2 regions of the Actinopolymorpha singaporensis genome follow, and region 1 is predicted to be linked to the other one. Evidence: riboswitches for the same ligand, from Rfam matches in the RefSeq annotation. Region 1 holds a riboswitch; the other holds the start of a gene.

Region 1 (7,401 bases):
GGCGGCGCCGAGTTCCACGACCGAGCCGAAGACGTCCCCGGTCACCCCGCCGAGCCGGCGGACGACGTGCCGACGCCACGCCACGGCGGTAGCGAGACCGGCGGCCAGCGTGCCCAGGAGCGCTCCGGTGAGCCGGGGCTCGTCCCAGCCGAGCGGGGCGAGGCACCCGGCGACGACGGCCGAGGTCAGCAGGAGGTGGGTGGGCCGGGTCGTCGTACCGGCCACCAGCGCTCCGAACCCACCGGGCCGAGCGGACGGCACTCCCGCGCCGGTGGCCCACACGACGCCCAGGCGCCCCACGCACTCGGCCGCCGCGAGCGCGAGCAGTGCGGCCACCGGTGCGTGGTTCGCCAGTGCCGCCAGGGCTGCCACCTTCACCAGCAGCAGGAGTACGACGGTCACCACCCCGAACGGCCCGATGTCCGGCTGCCGCATGATGGCCAGCGCGCGTTCGGCCGGCGCGGAACTCCCCAGTCCGTCCACGGTGTCGGCCAGGCCGTCCAGGTGCAGGCCCCGGGTGGCGAGCGCCAGCGTGGCGACGGCGAGCGCGGCGCCGAGCAGAGCGCCGGTGCCATCGGGTACGAGGGCGGTGGCGGCGAGCAGGGGGAGTCCGGCGACCGCGCCGAGGACAGCGCCGACGAACGGCAGCCAGCACACCGCCCGGCCCGCGGTGTCGCGGTCCACCGACGCCGCGGCCCAACGGCCCGGCACCGGCACGGCGGTGACCATCGTCACCGCCAGCGCCAGGCCGCGTCCTTTCGCCGCCTTCTCGCCGAGGGCGGCGCTCGTCGGGCCGCTCATCGCAGCCGCTGGGGGATGCCGGCGGTGAGCAGCCACACCTCGTCGGACGCGGCGGCGATCCGGGCGTTGAGTACGCCGAGTTCGTCGCGGAAGAGCCGCCCGGAGGTGGTCGCGGGCACGACCCCGCCGCCGACCTCGTTGCTGACCGCGACGACCGTACGGCTCGTCGACTCCCACGCTGCGACCAGCGCGTCGACCTCGGCCGCCAGCGCGGCGGCCGGGTCCTGTGCCGTGACCGGCTCCTGTGCGGGGGAGTGGTGCTCGGTGCCGAAGCAGCCCGCCTCGTCCATCATCCGGGTGAGCCAGGTGGACAGGCAGTCGATCAGCAACGGCTCCGTGCGTTCGGGCTCGTCGGCCTTCAGGTGGGTCACCAGGTCGGCGGTCTCCACGGTGGTCCAGTCCGGCGGGCGGCGTTCACGGTGCGTGCGTACGCGCTCGGCCCACTCGGGATCGTCGGCGGTGGGCCGCGGTCCCGTGGCGAGGTAGGTGACAGGACCCGTCCCGGCCTCTCCGGCAAGCCGTTCGGCGGTCGTGGACTTGCCCGACCGTGCACCTCCCAGTACCAGGATCCGCCGCGGTCGCCGGGCGCGCCGGCCGTCCGCTCCGCCGGCGGCAACGTCGTCCAGCGTGGCGACGTCGTCCAGCGTGGCGACGTCGTCCAGCGTGGCGACCTCGTCCAGCGTGGCGACCTCGGTCAGGACGGCGGCCGCGGCCCGTATCACCGGCAGCGCGAGGACGGCGCCGGACCCTTCGCCGAGCCGCAGGTCGAGGTCGAGGACGGGACGCAGTCCCAGCGCCGTCAGCGCCAGCCGCGCGGCCGGCTCCGCGGACACGTGCCCGGCGACGAACGCGCCCACCGCCTCGGGTGCGAGCGCCCGGGCCACCAGGGCGGCCGCGCCGGCCGCGATGCCGTCCAGTACCACCGGAATCCGGGCGGCGGCCGCCCCCAGCAGGAAGCCGACGGTCGCGGCGTGTTCGAGGCCGCCGAGCGCGGCGAGGACGCCGAGTGGGTCCGCCGCGTCGGGGCGGTGCAGGTCGAGGGCCCGGCCGACGACGGCGACCTTGCCGGCCCAGGTGGCGTCGTCGATTCCGGTGCCGCGGCCGGTCACCTGCTCCGGCTTACCTCCGGTGAACGCCGCGACCAGGGCCGCCGCGGGAGTGGTGTTGGCGATGCCCATGTCGCCGGTCAGCAGGCACCGGCAGCCGCGGGCCACCAGGTCGTCGGCGACCTCGATGCCGACCTCGACCGCCGCCACCGCCTCGCCCCGGCTCATCGCGGGCCGCTCGCTGAGGTCGTCGGTGCCCGCGCGCACCTTGCGGTCCAGCAGCCCCGGCGCCGGCGGAAGGTCGGCCGCGACCCCGACGTCGACCACCAGCACCCGGGCACCCGCCTGCCGGGCGAGGGCGTTGACGACCGCGCCGCCGGACAGGAAGGTCGACACCATCGCGGCGGTGATCTCCTGCGGCCACGGCGAGACCCCCTGCCGGTGGACGCCGTGGTCACCGGCGAAGACGGCCAGGCCGGCGGGTTCGGGCGCCGGCGGCGGGCAGGTTCCGGCGAGCCCGGCCAGCTGCGCGCCGAGGTCCTCCACGACACCGAGCGCGCCGCGCGGCTTGGCCAGCGCGTCGTGCCGGGCGCGGGCTCTGGCGACAGCTTCGGCGTCCGGCGGACCGACGGCGCGCAGCGTACGGTCCAGCACCGAGCCGGCGGTGTTCCCGGCAGAGTTCACGGCAGCCACGAGTTGTACCTCCACAGGAGTCCGCGCCCTGGATGGTCGTACCGGCGACCGGAGTGTCCTGGCTCCCAGATCGTCGCGTCCGCTCCGGCCTTCCCACCGCGCTCGCGCGGCAGTGGCGGCTACGCGGAGAGCCTCCTGTGCGGATGCTCCTGCGTGGAGAGGTCGCTTCCTGGTGACAGTGGCGGGACCGCCCCGGATTCGCACCGGGTTCCTCCCTGTCGCCGGCGACCAGAATGGCACATGATCACGAGCGGGCCGGTTCGACGGGTCGGCCGGACGGATCAGCCGGGGGAACCGGGACACCGAACGAGCGGACGGTAAGCGAGGCGGCGATGGAGTACACCACTCTCGGCGGGACCGGAGCGAAGGTCAGCCGGATCGGCTTCGGCGGGGCGACTCTCGGCCTGACGAACTACCTCGGGCGGTTCGACCCCGACGACGCGGGCGACCGGGCGGCGATGTTCGCGGCGATCGAGGTGGCGCTGGAGGGCGGCATCAACTACTACGACACCGCGCCGGGCTACGGCGCCGGAGCGAGCGAACGGGTGCTCGGCCAGGCTCTGCGCGGAGTCGAGTCCAGCGGCGGGTGCCCGTTGTTCGTGGCCACCAAGGTGCCGTACGGCGTGGACGTGCGTACGTCGCTGGAGGCCAGCCTGGAACGCCTCGGCCGGCCCCACGTCGACCTGCTGCAGATCCACGGCGACTCGTTCACCACCGAGCAGACCGACGCCATCCTCGCGCCCGGCGGCGTAGCCGAACGGTTACATTCCGTCAAGGCTGAGGGCTTGACCAGGCATGTCGGCTTCACCACCGAGGACAACAACGACTCGGTCTACCGGCTGATCCGCAGCGGTCGGTTCGACACCGTGCAGGTTTGTTACAACCTCCTCTTCCAGCACCCGTACGACCCCACCCGGCCGTTCGGCAGCCTGCTCGAGGCCCGCAGCCACGGGCTCGGCACGCTGACGATGCGCACCACCACGTCGGGGACGTTCCAGCGCTGGCTGGCGATGGTGAACCCGGCCGACACCTTCGACTACTCGAGCGCGCTGGTGCAGTTCGTGCTGTCGAACCCGCACGTCGACGTGGCGTTGGTCGGAATGCGGGACCCGGACGTCGTACGCGCCAACCTCGCCGTCGCCGACGACCTCGCGGGCCGGATCGACCTGGCCGCGCTGCACGAGCGGTACGTGTGATGGAGTGACGCCATGGCCGTCTCTGCGACCCTCGCCATCAACCAGCTCACCGCGGAAAGGCTGGCGGCCGGGCGGCCCGTCCTGCCCCTCGGGTTCGGCGAGGCGGGGCTGCCGGTGCATCCCGACCTCGTGGCGGCGCTGAGGGTGGCCGCGGCGAGCGGGTCCTCCGGTGGATACGGACCGGTCACCGGCCTTCCCGCGTTGCGCGAGGCCGCAGCCGGTTACTGGCGCCGGCGATGCCTGCCGACGACCGCCGGGCAGGTGATCGCGGGCCCGGGCAGCAAGCCGCTGCTGTACGCCGTGCTGCGGGCGAGCGTCGGCGGCGTCGCGCTGCCGCGGCCGAGCTGGGTGACCTACGCCGCACAGGCCCAGCTCCTCGGCCGCGAGGTGCACCATGTGCCCACGCTCGACGGGCAGGGTGGCGTACCCGATCCCGACCTGCTCGACGCGGCCGCCGCCTCCGCGAGCGCCGCCGGCCGTCCGATCGGGCTGGTCGTGCTCACCCTGCCCGACAACCCGACGGGGACGCTGGCGGGCAGCGGCACGATCCGGTCCGTCGCCGACGTGGCCCGCCGGCACGACCTGCTGATCGTGTCCGACGAGATCTACCGGGACCTCGTACACGACCCGGTGCGTGAGTTCCTCAGCCCGGCCGAGCTGGCACCCGAACGCACTGTCGTGACCACCGGCCTGAGCAAGAACCTCGCCCTCGGCGGCTGGCGGATCGGCGTCGCGCGGATGCCGGAGGGGCCGCTCGGCGACCGGCTCGGTGCCGAGGTCGCCGCTGTTGCCAGCGAGGTGTGGTCCAGCCCGGCGAACCCGGTGCAGCAGGCCGCCGCCTGGGCGTTCGAGGAGCCGGAGCAGCTGACCGAACGCATCGCCGCCAGTCGCTCGCTGCACGCGCGGGTGGCAGGCGCGGTCGCCGACCGGTTCGCCGCGGCGGGTGCGTCCGTGCACCCGCCGACCGCGGCGTTCTACCTCTACCCGGACTTCTCCGCGTACGCCGACCTGCTCGCCGAGCGGTGGTCGGTCCGTACCGGGACCGAGCTCGCGAACCTCCTGCTGGACTCCTTCGACGTGGCGACGCTGCCCGGCGCGGCGTTCGGCGACCCGGACGAGCGGCTGAGTCTGCGGATCGCGACGAGCATGCTGTACGGCGAGGGTGAGCAGCGGGAGAAGGCGCTGACCGCTGCCGATCCGGTGGAGCTGCCCTGGGTCGCGGACCGGCTCGACCAGTTGAGCGCCGCGCTGGGACGCCTGTTCGACCGCGGCTGATTCGTCCGGCTGATTCGTCCGGCAGATTCATCTGATGGGTGCCACCTCGGGGGTAGGCTGCGCCGACCGCGCGTGGCACGATGTCTTATGCGCTTCACGTACTCGGTGCGTACTCACGTCGGTCTGGTCCGCGGCAACAACGAGGACTCCGCGTTCGCGGGGCCGCACCTGCTGCTGGTCGCGGACGGGGTTGGTGGGCACGCCGCCGGCGAGGTCGCCTCGGCGAGTGTGGCGCATCTGTTCGGTTCGATGTCGCTGCTGCCCAAGCCGGCACCCGGCGAATCCACGACTCCCGGTGCCGACCTTCCCGACCTCTCCGAGGTCCTCCGCGGATGGATCGACCGCGCCCACCGGCTGCTGGTCGAGGGGGTGGCCGCCGACCCGGCCCGGGAGGGCATGGCCACGACCCTCACCGCGGTCCTGACCGACGGTCACACCTTCGCGATGGCGCATGCCGGCGACTCCCGGGCGTACGTGCTGCGGGACGGCACTATGCGGCAGGTGTCGGTCGACCACACGCTGGTCCAGTCGCTGCTCGACCAGGGAAGAATCACCCCGGCGCAGGCCAGGGTCCATCCGTACCGCTCGGCCGTCACCCGGTTCGTCGACGGGGGCGACCGCCCGGACGCCGACATCGTGCTGCTCGACCTGCAACCGGGTGACCGGCTGCTGCTGTGCAGCGACGGGCTCACCGACTTCGTGGACGAGGACGAGATCCGCTCATGTCTCGTCGATGCGACGCCGGAGGAAGCCACGGACAACCTCGTCCGGGCGGCACTGGTCGCCGGTGGCCGCGACAACGTCACCTGCGTGGTCGGCGACGTCCTCGACGGCGACCTGATGCCGTGGCACCGGCGTCCCTACTTCTGCCGCATGGAGGGCGCGGTCACCGACCTCGCCAACCTCATCGATCCGGCCGGCCACGGCCACGCGGCGTAGGGTTCGCACACACCCTGGGAGGCGGCGATGACGCTGCAGGTGATCGGTGCCGGCTGGGCACGTACGGGCACCACCTCCATGAAGCGTGCGCTGGAGATGCTCGGGCTGCCCTGCCACCACATGCACGAGGTGTTCGACCACCCCGAGCAGGCCGATCTCTTCCTCGAGGCGGCGAAGGCCGGACCGGACTTCGACTGGGAGCGGATCTACGCCGACTATGCGGCGACCGTCGACTGGCCGGGCAGCGTGTTCTGGCGGGAACTCCTCACCGCCTATCCCGACGCGAAAGTCCTGCTCACGGTGCGCGACCCGGAGCGGTGGTTCGCCAGTTACCACGCCACCGTCTACCGCCCGATCGCCCTCGGTTGGGACGACCCGAGGGCCGAGAGGTGGAACGCCATGGCGCAGGAGGTGGTCGTCCGGCGCCTTCTGGACGGCGAGCCGCACGACCGTGCGCGGCTGGTCGCGGCGTTCGAACGCCACAACGCCGAGGTGCGGGCGACGGTCCCGGCGGACCGGCTGCTCGTCCACCACGTCGGCGACGGCTGGGAGCCGTTGTGCGCCTTCCTGGACCGGCCGGTGCCCGCGGAGCCGTACCCGCATCTGAACGAAAGTGCCACCTGGGGGAACCGCCCCGCCGACTGAGGGTTCCTGCGAAGCGGTCTCGCCGGTGCTAGCGTCCGATGGCCGCACCGGCGCGGTCGCAGCTGGCTGTGCCCTGCCGGTGACCGAACGACGCACTCTCCTGCGGGCCGCTCGGCAACGGTGCGTGGGCAGATCGGGCCGAGTGCTCGAACACCGGAGGTCCAGATGGGCACAGGGATCGTCATCGCCGTGATCGTGGTGGTCGCGCTGATCGTCGTCGGCGTGGTGGTCGCGTTGCGACTGCGGGCGAAGAAGCAGGAGGAACGCCGGATCGCGGCGCAGGAAGCCCGCGACCGTGCGGTGGAGATCAGCCGCCAGGCGGCGGTGCACGACCGCGAGGCCGGACAGCTGGGCGACCGCGCGCAGGAGGTGCGCACCGCCGCGGAGCAGCAGCTGGCCGAGGCCAAGCGGCTGGAGGAGGAGGCCCGGGCACGTGGGGAACGCGCGCACTCCACCCGCGCCGAGGCGGAGGAGCACCTGCGCCGGGCCGACGAGCTCGACCCCGACCTGCGCGACAAGGACCGGGCGGACGACCGCGCCGACGGCCGCGAGGACGTAGCCACGGACGGCCGTGAGGACGTAGCCACGGACGGCCGTGAGGACGTAGCCACGGACGGCCGCGAGGACCTACGCGCAGACGACCGGACCCGCAACCTGGCCGACGACGGATCCGACGGTGGGCACCAGCCGCACGGTGAGCACGTGGCCGCGGTGCCGGTCGACGAGGGCGACCAGCACCTGACCGGCGGCGAGCGTCACCGGGGTCCACGGGGTTCCGTCGAGCACATGCGGGGCAGCGACCATCC
Region 2 (7,401 bases), 240 kb from region 1:
TACGGCGAGATGTGGGCGGCGGCCCTGGTGGCCGCGGCGTTCACCGCGGGGTCCCTGCGCGAGGTGGTGGAGGAGTCGATCCGGCACGTGCCCGGGCGTTCCCGCCTGGCCGAGGCGCTGCGGTGGGCGGTGGACGCACGCGACAAGCACGCCGACTGGCGCGACGCCGTCGCGGGCCTGCGGGAGCGGTACGGCCACTACCACTGGATCCACACCATCAACAACGCCGCGGCCTGTGCGCTCGCCCTGCTCTACGCCGACGACTACGGCACGGCGATCGGGCTGGCCGTCCAGGCCGGCCTGGACACCGACTCCAACGGCGCGACGGTCGGGTCGGCCGCCGGTGCGTTCGCCGGCCGGGGCGGGATCCCGCGGCACTGGACCTCGCCCTTCGGCGACGTGCTGCGCAGCGCGCTGTACGGCTTCGACCGGAGCAGCATCCGCGACGTCGCCGAGCGCACGTTCACCCTGGCCCGCACCTACGCGGTCCGTCATCCCGTTCCGGTCTGAGCCACCTCGGGTGGTTGCGGGCGGGTCAGGTGTGGTCTGCGAGGAGTGAGCGGGCCAGCCGGAGCAGGCCGGCGCGGACGAGTGGTTCGTGCGGGTCGTCGGTGGCGTGGGCCGTCCGGTACGTGCGAGGAGGTACGCCGTAGACCGCGCGGAAGCGCCGGGAGAAGTGGAAGGGACTGCTGAAGCCGCACGCGTTCGCGACCGCCGCTACGGTGAGGTTGCTGCGCTGGAGGAGAGTGGCGGCCCGGGCGAGGCGGACGAGTTCCATCGCGGCGACCGGGCCCACGGAGTACTCCGCGCGGAAGAGCCGGCTCAGGTGGCCGGGTGACACGCCGGCTGCCGCGGCCAGCTCGCCGAGGGAGAGCGGCCGGGTGCCGTCGTTTCGCCAGGCGCCGGCCACCGAGTCGGCCAGCCGGCGCAGATGCGGCGACAGCCCGGCGTCGGCTGACACGTCGTCGGGGACCGGCCCGCGCACGAACAGGTCCAGCAGCCAGCCCAGAACCTCCGCGGTCCGGGTGAGATCGGGGTTCGGGGTGCCGCCCGCGAGCCACAGCGCGTACGCACACAGCGCCGCCATCGGGTCCGCCGGTGACAGCGACCTTGTGAGGGGCCAGTGGTCGGGGTCGCCCAGCCTGCCCGCGTCGGCGAGGCCGAAGTGTGCGTACGCGTGGGCGGAGGGGCGTTCTGCGTCCCAGCGGAAGTGGTCCCGCATGCCCGGCCGGGCGAGCAGCAGGGTGCCCGGATGCAGGTCGAGCCGGAGATCGCCGCACTGCCAGTGGGCGCTGCCACGCAGCAGCCAGACGAACTCGAAGTCGACGAGGGTCCGGGGACCGAACGTCGTCCTCGGCGGGTACTCGGCGATCTCCGGGCCGGTCCGCAGGACCAGGGTGGGTTGCGAGGCGTGCTGCGCCACGTGCAGCAGGGTAGGCCGTCACCCGGTGGGAGGGCTCGGCCCGTGCCGGCGCCGGGTGAGCGGCGCCGGCACGACCGACCGGAACTCGGGCCTCTCCTCAGGTGGGCAGGGTGGCTCGGACCCGGCGGGTGGCCTCGACCAGGTGCCGGAGGGCAGGCTCGACCTCGGCGTAGGTGCGGGTCTTCAGACCGCAGTCGGGGTTGACCCACAGCCGGTCGGCCGGCACCGCCTCCAGGGCCAGCCGGAGTGCCTCCTCGATCTCGGCCACGGTGGGCACCCGCGGGCTGTGGATGTCGTACACCCCCGGGCCGATGCCACGCCGGTAGCCGGCCTTGGCCAGGTCGGTGACGAGCTCCATCCGCGACCGCGCCGCCTCCACGCTGGTGACGTCCGCGTCCAGGGCGTCGATGGTGTCGACGATCTCGCCGAACTCCGAGTAGCACATGTGGGAGTGGATCTGCGTTCGATCGGCGACCCCGGAGGTGGCCAGCCGGAACGCGCCGACCGCCCAGTCGACGTAGGCCGGCTGGTCCGCCGCCCGCAGCGGGAGCAGCTCACGCAGGGCGGGTTCGTCGACCTGGATGTAGCGGATGCCGGCCGCCTCCAGGTCGCGGATCTCGTCGCGCAGCGCGAGCGCCACCTGCCGGGCGGTCTCGGCCGGCGGCTGGTCGTCGCGAACGAAGGACCAGGCCAGCATGGTGACCGGCCCCGTCAACATCCCCTTGACAGGCCTGCCGGTCCGGGACTGGGCGTACGTCGTCCACTCCACCGTCATCGGCCGCGGCCGGGCCACGTCGGCGTACAGGATCGGGGGCCGGACGTAGCGGGTGCCGTAGGATTGCACCCAGCCGTGTGACGTGCCGGCGAACCCGGACAGCCGCTCGGCGAAGTACTGAACCATGTCGTTGCGCTCGGGCTCGCCGTGCACGAGCACGTCCAGTCCGATGTCCTCCTGCAACGCGACGATCTCGTCGATCTCACTCCGCATCCGGGTGTCGTAGGTGGCCTGGTCGATCCGGCCGGCGCGCAGGTCGGCCCGCGCCCGTCGGATCCGCGCTGTCTGCGGGAACGAGCCGATCGTCGTCGTCGGCAACGGAGGCAGCGCGCCGGTCGCGGCTTGCAGGCGGGCGCGTTCGGCGTAGTCACGCCGGGCCGTGCCCGTACCCAGGCTGGCCAGCCGGGCCCGGACCCGGCCGTCCACCGTGTCCGCGGCGGTGCCGTCGTTGGCCGAGGCGGCGGCGAGTTCGCGTTCGACCGCCTGGTGACCCTCGCGTAGGGCACGGCCCAGCAGGACCACCTCGTCGACCTTCTGCCGGGCGAAGGCGAGCCGGCCACGCAGTCCGCCCGGCAGGTCGGGTTCCAGGGTGAGGTCGAGCGGAACGTGCAGCAGCGAGCAGGAGGTGCCGACCACCAGGTCCCCGACGGAGCCGAGCAGGGAGGCCGCGACCGACATGGCCCGGGACAGGTCGGTACGCCAGACGTTGCGGCCGTCGACGAGACCGGCCACCACGGTGCGGTCACCGAGCCCGGCGGCGGCGATCCGGTCGAAGTCGGCGGCTCCGGCCACGAGGTCGAGCGCGAGCCCGTCCACCTCGGTGCCTGCCAGGACGGGCAGGGCCGGGCCGATCGGGCCGAAGTACGTCGCCACCATCAGCTTCGGCCGGTGAGCAAGGGATCCCAGGCGCTCGTACGCCGTCCTCAGTGCAGCCAGTTCGGCGGAGTTGCGGTCGGCGGCGAGGACGGGCTCGTCCACCTGCACCCACTCCACGCCCGCGTCGGCCAGGCCGTCCAGCAGTCCGACGTAGGCGTCCAGCAGCGGGTCGAGCAGGTCGAGCGGGCGGAATTCCTTCGGCGCGTCGACCGCGGGTTTCGACAGGAGAAGGAAGCTCAGCGGACCGAGCAGGACCGGCCGGGTGGTGATCCCGAGCGCGGCCGCCTCGTGGTACTCCGTGACCGGCCGGGACCGTGCGCCGGCGGTGCGGAACGTGGTGTCCGGCCCGAGTTCGGGGACGAGGTAGTGGTAGTTGGTGTCGAACCACTTCGTCATCTCCAGCGGTGCCACGCCCTCGGTGCCGCGGGCCATGGCGAAGTACCGGTCGAGCCCGTCAAGCCCGGCGAACCGGTGCGGGACGGCGCCGAACAACTCGGCGTGGTCGAGCACGTGGTCGTAGAACGAGAACGTGTGCGACGGTATGAGATCGACCCCGGCGTCGCGCAGGGTTTCCCACGTATCGCGGCGCAGCGCGGCGGCGGCCTGGTGCAACGCCGCGGCGTCGGTCCGGCCGGCCCAGTAGTCCTCGGTGGCCCGCTTGAGCTCACGGCGCGCCCCGATGCGGGGGTAGCCGAGGACGGTCGTACGCACGGTTTCCATGGAGTCCTTCCCTCGGGAACTCGGACGGCCCGGGGCGGACGAGGGAGGACCAGGTCGAACGACGGCGGCATGCGCCGGTCGCCCGAACGCCTTCCCACGAGGCCACGGACCACCGCGGGCCGGGCGGCCCACGCACGGATGGCAGGTCTTCGGACTCGTGGGCGTCACCGGTAGTTCGTCACCGGTGTTTCCTACTGGCCGTCGCTTCCCAGGTGGCTGATGATGCCGCCCAGTGCGATTTCACGGCGGTCGTTCCCACTCACCGCTGCGGGGCAGTCCCGGACTCACACCGGGTTCCCTCTTGCCTCACCGGCCCGAGCGAGCGAACCGGTGAACCAACCGCACCGCCGACCTTAGCCTCCTTCGGCCCCGGGTGCCGCGCACCCCGCCGGTGGGCCGGGTCCGGTCGCGGTGGGCCGGGCAAGGTCCGCGGCGGGCGGGTCTCCGGTAGCGTCGTCGCGGATGTGCGCGACGACGAAGCGGGTCCCTGTCCGGGCCGTGGTCCGTAGCGCCGGCGAACGTGTGGAAGGAGTCCGCGGGTGAAGATCACCGGCCTGACGACCTATCTCGTGGCGCCCCGGTGGTGCTTCCTGCGAATCGACACCGACGAGGGCGTGACGGGCTGGGGCGAGCCGATCGTCGAGGGGCGTGCGCACACCGTCGCGGCGGCGGTGGACGAGGCGGCCGACTATCTCGTCGGCCAGGACCCGCTGCGCATCGAGGAGCACTGGCAGGTGCTCAGCAAGGGCAACTTCTACCGCGGCGGCCCGGTGCTCTCCAGTGCGGTCGCCGGGATCGACCAGGCACTGTGGGACATCGCCGGCAAGGTGCACGGTGTGCCGGTCTACCAACTGCTCGGCGGTCACGTCCGCGACCGGATGCGGGTCTACGGCTGGATCGGCGGTGACCGGCCGGACGTCGTTGCCGACGCCGCGAAGAACATGCAGGACCAGGGCTTCACCGCGATCAAGATGAACGGCGGCGGGGAGCTGCGCCGGGTGGACACCGCCGCGCAGTGCCTCGCCCTGGTCGACCGGGTGGCGGCGATCCGGGAGGCCTGCGGGCCCGACTTCGACATCGCCATCGACTTCCACGGTCGATTCACGGTGGCGATGGCCCGGCGGACCCTGCCGCTCCTCGAGCCCTACCTGCCGTTCTTCGTGGAGGAGCCGCTCGTCCCGGAGCTGACCGACCAGATCGGACAGATCTGTTCGTCCACGTCGATCCCGATCGCCACCGGGGAGCGGTTGTACTCCCGCTGGGACTTCAAGGACGTCCTGTCCGCCGGCATCGCGATCGCGCAACCGGACCTCTCCCACGCGGGCGGCATCTCCGAGGTTCGCCGGATCGCCGCACAGGCGGAGGTGTACGACGTCGCGCTCGCGCCGCACTGTCCGCTCGGGCCGATCGCACTGGCCGCCTCGCTCCAGGTCGACTTCGCCAGCCCCAACGCGCTGATCCAGGAGCAGAGCCTCGGTATCCACTACAACGAGGGCTCGGACCTCCTCGACTACCTCGTGGACACGTCGGTCTTCGGGTTCGCCGACGGCTACGTCACCCGGCCCACCGGCCCGGGGCTCGGTATCGAGGTGGACGAGAAGGAGGTCGCGCGGGCAGCCGAGGTGGGCCACCGGTGGCGTACTCCGACGTTCCGGCGCGACGACGGCTCGCTGGCCGAGTGGTGAGCCGGTCACCGGACCGAACGTCATGAGGCCTCCTCGAGGCCGTCGTCCTCGAGGAGCGCGTCCAGGTAGGCCTTGCCCGCTGCGGCCTGCGCGGCCCGCTCGTCGTCAGAGAGCCGTGCGTACCAGTCGAGGAAGCCGCGTACGTGGGTCGTGAACTCCTCCGTGTAGGCGGAGGAGAACGCGGCCTCGGCCAACCCCATCCGGCCGTGGCGCACGTCCTCGGCGAAGTCGCGCAGCACGGGCCGGCTCCGATCAGCGGCGAGAACGTCGAGCGAACGCCGCAGCAGAAGCACGCGACCCGGGTCGTCGGCGAGCTGCCGGAGCTCGTCGAACTCCTTCTCGCAGCCCGCCTCCGGCCATCCGCGCGATCCGGCGTCAGAACCCGTGAGCATGCGCACTCCAGTCACCAGCCGGCGGCGCGGTGGACAGGGCGGGCTCGGCAGGCGGCCGCGGAAGTTGCCTGATGGCACAGCAGAGCTGGGCGAGGCTTCCGCAGATCCCGAAGATGCCGACCTCTATCCTGGTCAACATCTTCGTGACGAGAATCCACACCTGTCCGACCTTGGTGAGCGCCGCCGCGGCAACTGCCGCAGCCACGACCGGGCCGGCGCCTGTGGCGGCTCCGGCGGCGAGAGCAATAGCTGCGCAGAGCGCGAAGTCGATGAGTGTCTGGAGCAGTTCCCCGAGTCCTTTGGAGCCGTACCACACCAGCAGAGCGAGACGCTCGTACTCTTCGGAGCCGGCCTTGAGTGCACGATCAAGTGAGTCCAGGTAAGTGATGAGTTCACGGAAGTAGACGAACGCGGCATCGCCCGCATTGCCGTCCCAGGTCGCGTCGAGGAGAGAGTTTCCGCGGCGCAGGTTGGTGGCGACGGCTCGGTAGGCGTCACCGAGCATGCGCCACAGGTCGACACAGTCGGCGAAGGACTTCCAGTCTCCGGCCAGCCGCGCTGCCACCTCCTGGAAGGGATCCGTCCCGAGGGTTCCGTAGACGAGTTCGAGGATCCAGGCAGATGGGCTTGTCAGGGCCATCACCTCGTCGATCGCGTCGAGGAGAGTCTCGGGATAGCCGGTGATGCCGCTCGGGTGGACCAGGCTTTCCTGTGGGTCCACGACGTCGGTGAACTCGCTGCCCGCAGTTGTGTTGCCCGCGTTCATGACGACGGTCTCAACGTCGGGTGGGAGACAGCGCGCCGTCGAGTCGCTGCGCCGCTTCGAGGTCGGTCGATCGATAGCGTGACGCCGCGAGCCTCACCTGCTTCTCCGCGTTTTCGAAGAGGCGGGCAATTTCACCGAGTTGGGCGCACAGAGGGCGGTAGAACTCGTGGTGACAGTCTCTTACCAGTGCTATCCACCCTCTGGACGCCGGCGGAATGGCGCCATACCGCCTGGCGTGCGCATGGATCGCCTCCGCGTCCTCACCTGCCCTCCGAAGCAGGCGGGCGAATTCATCGAGGTCATCAGGAACAACGGCGAGGCTCATGACACCGCACTTTCGCTCGGCGGATCGGACGTCAGGAAGCATAGGTTCGAGGTGATCTTCGGCATGTCCTCCGCTTTGAGCCCTGTGGACAACCACGCCGAACGACTGCCTGTGGACACCTGTCGGGTCACGCTGTGGATGAGCCGGGCAGGGTGAACCTGTCCGTCCGATAGGCTCCGGACCCCGAAGTAACGATCGCGAGGAGGACAGTCAGACCGTGGCCGTCCTTCGAACCATCGACCGGATGCTTGACAAGTTCCTGTTGACGACGGCGAAGTTCTATCGGTATGGCCGTATGCGAAGGAGTATCGAGGAACTCGAACGGGTCGAGCGGGCGAACGGCGTGGTTCGGTCTCCACGTCGAGCGGAGTTCCGCCGGGGGCTCGGATACCGGCTGGTGGACGATCTTCGCTTCCTGGTGATGTATCCAGCCGTGTTC

The links. Region 1 has a riboswitch for cobalamin ahead of cobT (nicotinate-nucleotide--dimethylbenzimidazole phosphoribosyltransferase). Riboswitches for the same ligand answer to the same signal wherever they lie in the genome.
Region 2: it holds a riboswitch for cobalamin, as region 1 does, so the genes downstream of both, metE (5-methyltetrahydropteroyltriglutamate--homocysteine S-methyltransferase) here and cobT (nicotinate-nucleotide--dimethylbenzimidazole phosphoribosyltransferase) in region 1, are expected to answer to the same signal.

Annotation. Positions count from the first base shown of each region.
Region 1 covers NZ_LT629732.1:2,886,378-2,893,778, forward strand. The annotation lists gene BLU27_RS13120 (adenosylcobinamide-GDP ribazoletransferase) at 1-801, opposite strand, end outside; gene cobT (nicotinate-nucleotide--dimethylbenzimidazole phosphoribosyltransferase) at 798-2,540, opposite strand; cobalamin riboswitch at 2,592-2,754, opposite strand; gene BLU27_RS13130 (aldo/keto reductase) at 2,873-3,736, shown strand; gene BLU27_RS13135 (pyridoxal phosphate-dependent aminotransferase) at 3,749-5,011, shown strand; gene BLU27_RS13140 (PP2C family protein-serine/threonine phosphatase) at 5,099-5,950, shown strand; gene BLU27_RS13145 (sulfotransferase family protein) at 5,978-6,595, shown strand; gene BLU27_RS13150 (hypothetical protein) at 6,761-7,401, shown strand, end outside.
Region 2 covers NZ_LT629732.1:3,123,133-3,130,533, forward strand. The annotation lists gene BLU27_RS14220 (ADP-ribosylglycohydrolase family protein) at 1-510, shown strand, start outside; gene BLU27_RS14225 (helix-turn-helix transcriptional regulator) at 536-1,423, opposite strand; gene metE (5-methyltetrahydropteroyltriglutamate--homocysteine S-methyltransferase) at 1,521-3,794, opposite strand; cobalamin riboswitch at 3,918-4,149, opposite strand; gene dgoD (galactonate dehydratase) at 4,334-5,479, shown strand; gene BLU27_RS14240 (hypothetical protein) at 5,500-5,871, opposite strand; gene BLU27_RS14245 (hypothetical protein) at 5,855-6,637, opposite strand; gene BLU27_RS29060 (hypothetical protein) at 6,648-6,962, opposite strand; gene BLU27_RS14255 (hypothetical protein) at 7,180-7,401, shown strand, end outside.